Linked DNA regions of Youhaiella tibetensis. Each later gene encodes a partner of the first gene's protein in a complex. Links are inferred from orthologs where the notes say so. Each region holds a gene or a part of one and is shown on either strand. Other genes may lie near its edges. The genes, in order: secY and secA.

What was found.
Region 2: the proteins of secY (region 1) and secA are in contact, whole or in part, in a crystal structure (PDB 3DIN), measured with the Thermotoga maritima proteins. The link is inferred for Youhaiella tibetensis from one-to-one orthologs. Residues at the interface, in WP_004081795.1 of Thermotoga maritima: Glu108, Gly109, Glu110, Glu111, Ala236, Glu237, Arg238, Arg239, Ile240, Thr241, Ile242, Gln243, Tyr244, Ala245, Arg246, Arg247, Val248, Thr249, Gly250, Arg251, Arg252, Val253, Tyr254, Gly256, Ala257, Ser258, Thr259, Tyr260, Leu261, Pro262; in WP_004082002.1 of Thermotoga maritima: Glu261, Ala262, Arg263, Lys300, Ala301, Arg302, Thr303, Ile304, Ile305, Leu323, Tyr324, Asp325, Pro326, Val329, Ser330, Tyr333, Ile336, Lys340, Phe345, Val349, Glu363, Phe364, Tyr374, Ser375, Gly376, Gly377, Glu393, Ile395, Thr482, Ser483.

Annotation. Positions count from the first base shown.
Region 1 is NZ_CP041690.1:2,736,123-2,739,330, forward strand. Bases 169-3,061 are described here. They hold secY (preprotein translocase subunit SecY), read right to left. Parts: upstream 2,336-3,061; coding sequence 1,001-2,335; downstream 169-1,000. Other genes in these bases: rpsM (30S ribosomal protein S13), read right to left, coding at 169-244; FNA67_RS13235 (adenylate kinase), read right to left, coding at 423-1,004; rplO (50S ribosomal protein L15), read right to left, coding at 2,366-2,851; rpmD (50S ribosomal protein L30), read right to left, coding at 2,941-3,061. Outside these bases: more of rpsM, read right to left, coding at 1-168; more of rpmD, read right to left, coding at 3,062-3,129; rpsE (30S ribosomal protein S5), read right to left, coding at 3,162-3,208. UniProt on the Escherichia coli protein: The central subunit of the protein translocation channel SecYEG. Consists of two halves formed by TMs 1-5 and 6-10.
Region 2 is NZ_CP041690.1:3,892,845-3,896,427, forward strand. The notes cover bases 157-3,424. They hold secA (preprotein translocase subunit SecA), read left to right. Parts: upstream 157-476; coding sequence 477-3,224; downstream 3,225-3,424. Other genes in these bases: FNA67_RS19035 (peptidylprolyl isomerase), read right to left, coding at 157-264. Outside these bases: more of FNA67_RS19035, read right to left, coding at 1-156. UniProt on the Escherichia coli protein: Required for protein export, interacts with the SecYEG preprotein conducting channel.

The DNA.
Region 1 (3,208 bases):
TAAGCCGCTTGATGTTCATCGCGACATTACGACGGAGATCGCCTTCCACGACGTAGTCGCGGTCGATGGTCTCACGGATCTGGATCACTTCGGCGTCGGTCAGTTCATTGACGCGACGCTCGGCCGGAATACCGACCTTCTCGATGATCTCTTCGGCCTTCTTCGGGCCAATCCCGTGAATGTACTGAAGCGCGATGAGTACGCGCTTATTCGTCGGGATATTGACGCCAGCAATACGAGCCACGTCTGCTCTCCTTCAATCAACGCGGGATTTTACCCGCGCCGTTCAACAACAAGGGACCGGCTTTCGCTCCCCCAACCCAAACTGAGGAACCGAATCCAGTCCAATAATCCATGAGACTGGGCGGTTCTTTAAGGATTTGTCGCACCCGAGTCAACAGGCCGACATCATTCCATTCTCGCTAGTTCTCGACTGCCCGTCGAATCGCCTGCGTGACGTCCTCTACGGGAGCCATGCCATCGACCGTCTTGAGCAGTCCCTTGCCCCGGTAGAACTCCACCAGGGGCGCTGTCTGCTCGCGATAGACGTTCAGACGGTTACGCAACACTTCTTCGTTATCGTCCGCGCGGGTCACGCCCGTGGCGGCGGCGCTTTCGCGCGCCCGGTTGACGATCCGGGCAATGAGGACTTCCGGCTCGGCCTTGATCTCGACCACCGCGTTAAGATGCATGCCCTTCTCGGTCAGCATCCCTTCGAGGGCCTCGGCCTGCGGAATGGTCCGCGGGAAACCGTCGAGCACGAAACCGGGCTTGCAGTCTTCCGCGTCCAGGCGCTCCGAGACGATGCCGTTGACGATCTCGTCCGAGACCAGATCGCCACGATCCATCACTTCCTTGGCGGCCAGACCCAGGGGGGTCTTGTTGGCGATCGCCGAGCGAAGGATGTCGCCAGTCGAGAGCTGGGGGATGCCGTAAGTGTCCACAAGGACCTTTGCCTGCGTCCCCTTCCCCGCTCCCGGCGGGCCCAGAAGTATCAACCTCATCGACGCTTGCCCCCAAGCCGCGATTTCTTGACCAGCCCCTCATACTGCTGGGCGATGAGATGGCTCTGGATCTGAGAGATCGTATCCAGGGTCACCGTGACCATGATCAGGAGCGAAGTACCGCCGATGAACTGGCTCACATTGAGCTGGCTGTGAATGAGCTCGGGAATGAGCGCGATCACGGTCAGATAGAGAGCACCGATCACGGTAATGCGCGTGAGCACGTAGTCGATGTACTGAGCGGTCCTCTCGCCCGGACGGATGCCCGGAATGAACCCACCCGACCGCTTCAGGTTATCCGCGGTATCCTGCGGATTGAAGACGATGGCCGTGTAGAAGAACGAGAAGAAGATGATCAGCGCAGCGAACAGGATCAGGTAGAGCGGCTGTCCGCGACCAAGCAGGGCCGCCGTCACCTGGAGCCACTGCGGCGCATTACCCTGGGCGGCGAAGCCCGCGATCGTGGCCGGCAGCAGCAGCAGCGACGAGCCGAAGATCACCGGGATAACACCCGAGGTATTGAGCTTGAGCGGCAGGTGCGAGGTATCGCCCTGGAACATCTTGTTGCCCACCTGGCGCTTCGGATACTGGATCAGAAGTCGTCGCTGGGCGCGCTCGAAGAAGACGATGACGCCGATCACGACGATGGCGAGCACCAGAATCCCCAGACCCGCGAAGGTCGAGAGCGCGCCCTGGCGGGTCAGCTCGAGGGTCTGGACGATCGTCGTGGGCAGGTTCGCAACGATACCGGCGAAGATGATCAGCGAGATGCCGTTGCCGACGCCGCGCGAAGTGATCTGCTCGCCCAGCCACATCAGGAACATCGTGCCACCGACGAGGGTGATCACGGTCGAAATGCGGAAGAACCAGCCGGGGTTGAGAACCACGCCCTGGCTCGCTTCCAGGCCGACCGCGATGCCGTACGCTTGCACGGCGCAGAAGACCACGGCGAGGTAGCGCGTGTACTGGTTGATCTTGCGCCGTCCGCTCTCACCTTCCTTCTTGAGCGCCTCGAGGCGCGGAGAAGCGGTGGTGATCACCTGCACCACGATCGAGGCCGTGATGTAGGGAATGAGGTTCAGCGCAAAAATCGCCATGCGGTGCACAGCACCACCGGCGAAAAGATCGAGCATGCCGAAAATGCCCTGCTGAGAGCTCTGGAAGCTCTGAGCAAAGGCGGACGGATCGATACCGGGAACCGGAATATAGGTGCCCAGACGATAGACGAGCAGCGCGCCCAGTGTGAACCAGATGCGCTGCTGAAGGGCCTTCGCCTTGGCGAAGGTCGCGAAATTGAGATTTTTAGCCAGTTGCTCGGCTGCGGACGCCATAATCGCTCCCCAAACTAAGGGCCGGAGCCCTTAGGCTTCAGCCGTCGCTTTTGCCTCAGGGATATCGACCTTGCCACCCGCAGCTTCAATAGCGGCGACAGCGCCGGCCGAAGCGTGAGCAACCTTGAAGGTAACCTTCTTGGCGGTGAATTCACCCGAAGCGACCAGGCGCACGCCGTCCTTGGCGCGACGCACGACGCCGGCGGCCACCAGGGCTGCTTCGTCGATCACGTTCTTGGCGTCGAGCTTGCCGGCATCGATCGCCACCTGGATGCGGTCCAGACGCACGACGTTCCACTTCTTGGGATTGTGCGAATTGAAACCACGCTTGGGCATACGCATGTGAAGGGGCATCTGGCCGCCTTCGAAACCATTGATGGCAACGCCCGAACGCGCGGTCTGGCCCTTGCCGCCACGACCACCGGTCTTGCCCTTGCCCGATCCGATACCGCGTCCAATACGGACACGGGTCTTGGAGGAACCCTCGTTGTCGCGGAGTTCGTTCAAACGCGCCATTTGCGTCACCTGTTCCTGAGAGCGCGTTCTACGAGGAACGTGCTGCAATCAAATAGTGGTCGGACCGGCCGAAGCCGGTCCGCTTTATCTTACTTACCGTCGACCACGCGGACGAGGTGCGGGAGCTTGGCGATCATGCCACGAACTTCCGGCGTGTCCTTGAGCGTGGACTGCTTGCGGATCTTGTTCAGCCCGAGACCGATCAGGGTCGCGCGCTGGGTCTTCTCGCGGCGGATCGGGCTACCGATCTGCTCAATGGTCACAGTCTTGTCGGCCATGTCTCTTCTCCGTTCCGAGCGCTGCGCTCAGATCAAGCTTCGGCAGCAGTCTCGCCACGGCGAGCCTGCAGTTCCGAAA
Region 2 (3,583 bases), 1.2 Mb from region 1 along the record:
CTGATCGGGCGGAACATTGGCCAATTCCTGGGCGAGATCTTCGCTCGCAAAGGAAATATCGGCCTCGGTAATGGTGTCGTCACCCACCTTGGCAACCACCGTGTCGGGGGTCGGCGCTGCAGGCTGGGCGGTGGCCGCGGCATTGGCGGCGGCGTCCTGCGCCATCGCGCTCATGGGCGCGAAAATCAAGGCAGTTCCGAGCATCAGCACCCCGCCCAGTCGGGCGATCGGCGAGACGGCACGGGAAGGGGTGCGGTCGGTCATAATCAATACAGTCTCCTTGAGCCGCGCGCGGCCCTCGACGGCGCGAAGGCGCTTGGTTTGGCCCATTTTGGCCAAGTTGACAAGACAAAGCCCCGCTCTTACATGTCTCGACGCTTCTATGGAGCCTGGACGGGGCGGAAACCTGGGGCCTTAATGGCCCGCAACGAACACTGCGACGCAACCGCCGCACATCAGTTAAAGGATCAAGAGCAATGGTGATTGCTGCGCTCAAGCGGATCTTCGGCTCCGCAAATGATCGGCACGTCAAGCGCTTTCAGGGCCGCGTCGATGCGATCAATGCGCTCGAGCCTGAACTTTCCAAGCTCACCGACGAGCAGCTGCGCGCCCGCACCGCCGAGTTCCGCCAGCAACTGGCCAACGGCACCAAGCTCGACGACCTGCTGGTTCCCGCCTTCGCCACCGTCCGCGAAGCCTCCAAGCGCGCGCTTGGCATGCGCCACTTCGACGTACAGCTCATCGGCGGCATGGTTCTCAACGAACGCTCGATCGCCGAAATGCGTACCGGTGAAGGCAAGACGCTGGTGGCCACGCTTCCCGTCTACCTCAATGCGCTCACCGGCAACGGCGTGCACGTGGTGACGGTCAACGACTACCTCGCCAAGCGCGACGCCGAGTGGATGGGCCAGGTCTACAAGTTCCTCGGCCTCACCTTCGGCATCATCATCCACGACCTCTCCGACGAGCAGCGCAAGGCCGCCTACGCCGCCGACGTCACCTACGGCACCAACAACGAATTCGGCTTCGACTACCTTCGCGACAACATGAAGTATTCGCGCGCCCAGATGGTGCAGCGCGGCCATGCCTTCGCGATCGTGGACGAAGTGGACTCGATCCTGATCGACGAGGCGCGCACCCCGCTCATCATTTCGGGCCCCTCCGAAGATCGCTCCGACCTCTACACCAAGGTCGACGCCATCATCCCGATCATCGGGGAAGGCGATTTCGATCTCGACGAGAAGCAGCGCGCCGTCACCTTCACGGACCAGGGCATCGAAAAGCTCGAGGAGCGCCTGGCCGCCGAAGGCCTGCTCAAGAGCGAGTCGCTCTATGACCTGGAAAACGTGGCGCTGGTCCATCACCTCAATTCGGCCCTGCGCGCCCACAAGATGTTCCAGCGCGACAAAGACTACATCGTCCGCAACGACGAAGTGGTGATCATCGACGAGTTCACCGGCCGCATGATGCCGGGCCGCCGCTATTCGGAAGGCCTGCACCAGGCCCTGGAAGCCAAGGAACACGTCAAGATCCAGCCGGAAAACCAGACGCTGGCCTCGATCACCTTCCAGAACTATTTCCGCCTCTACAAGAAGCTGGCCGGCATGACCGGTACGGCAGCGACCGAGGCGGCCGAATTCGCCGACATCTATGGTCTGGACGTGGTCACGATTCCGACCAACGTGCCGGTGCAACGCAAGGATGACGACGACGCCATCTATCGCACGGCGGCCGAGAAGTTCGACGCCATCGCCGACATCATCATCGACTGCCAGAAGCGCGGCCAGCCCGTGCTGGTGGGCACCACCTCGATCGAGAAGTCCGAAATGCTGGCCGAACTGCTGCGCCAGAAGAAGGTCGGCGAGATGAAGGTGCTCAACGCCCGCTACCACGAGCAGGAGGCCCACATCGTGGCCGATGCCGGTGTGCCGGGCGCCATCACCATCGCCACCAACATGGCCGGCCGCGGCACCGACATCAAGCTGGGCGGGAACCTGGAAATGCGCGTGGCCGAGCAGGCCGCGGGCCTGGAAGGTGCCGAACGCGACGCCAAGATCGCCGAAATCTCGGCCAAGATCGAAGCCGACAAGCAGAAGGCCCTGGCCGCGGGCGGCCTGATGGTGATCGGCACCGAGCGCCACGAAAGCCGCCGCATCGACAACCAGCTACGTGGCCGCTCCGGCCGCCAGGGCGACCCGGGCCATTCCAAGTTCTTCCTCTCGCTTCAGGACGACCTGATGCGCATCTTCCCGGTCGAGAGCATGGATTCGATGCTCTCCAAGCTCGGTCTCGAGCAGGGCGAAGCCATCACCCACCCCTGGGTTACCAAGGCCATCGAGCGGGCGCAGGGGCGCGTGGAAGCGCGCAACTTCGACATCCGCAAGAACATCCTCAAGTACGACGACGTGATGAACGATCAGCGCAAGGTGATCTTCGAGCAGCGTCTGGACCTGATGGACAGCGAGGACGTCTCGGACACCATCACCGAGATGCGCCACGACGTGGTCGACGACATCATCGCCAAGGCCATCCCCGAGCGCTCCTATCCCGAGCAGTGGAACACCGAGCAGCTCGAGGCGGCCGTCAAGACCTACCTCAACATCGAAGTGCCGGTTAAGGCCTGGGCCGAGGAAGACGACATCGACGTCGAGATGGTGCGCGAGCGCATCACCAAGGCCGCTGACGACGCCTTCGCCGCCAAGGAAGAGCGCACCCTCAAGTCGCTCGCCGATTCGGGCATGGCCAACCCCACCGTCATGCGCCAGGTCGAAAAGTCGATCCTGCTGCAGTCGATCGACGGCCTGTGGCGCGAGCACCTGGTGACGCTCGACCACCTTTCCAAGGTCGTCGGCTGGCGTGGCCTCGCCCAGCGCGACCCGCTCAACGAATACAAGCAGGAAGCCTTCGAGCTCTTCCAGGCCATGCTCGCCAACCTGCGCGAACTGGTCACCACCCAGCTCAGCCATGTCGAGATCCAGACCCGCGCTCCCGAGCCGGCTCCGGCGCCCGACCTGTCGCAGCTCGAGGAAACCCATATCGATCCCTTCACCGGCGAGAACGACGCCGAAGGCGAACTGCTGACGCGCCCGCGCACCGCCGCTGCGGCGGCCGGCGCGGCGGGCCTCGCCCCGATCGATCCCAAGCTGCTGGTCGGCGTTTCGCGCAACGCCCCCTGCCCCTGCGGATCGGGCAAGAAATTCAAGCACTGCCACGGTGCCTACTAGGATCAGGGGCCGCCTTCGGGCGGCCCTTTTCGTTTAGGCGCGCCGAAACGCCGGCTCGGATCGCTCCGGTCGGTTTCGGGGTGGTTCATTGGCGGCTCGGGGCGAGGTTTGCCTCAAGTCTATGGGTGCTAGCGGTAATGCGAGGCATCGCCTCGCCCCTTGAGCGTTTGGGGTTTCTACAAGCCCGTCCACGCAAGTTGCCCGCGAGCGCACTCCGGGCCGGTCACGTCACACTTAGGCCGTAAGCCCAGGCGCCCCCAGGCTTCCCCCAACTCCCAGATCCTGGCGGCAGGGCAAGGGACGCGTGAGCTCCTCACGTCCCCAGTCCTGACGCCAGCCGCCGCAGCACCGCGTACCGT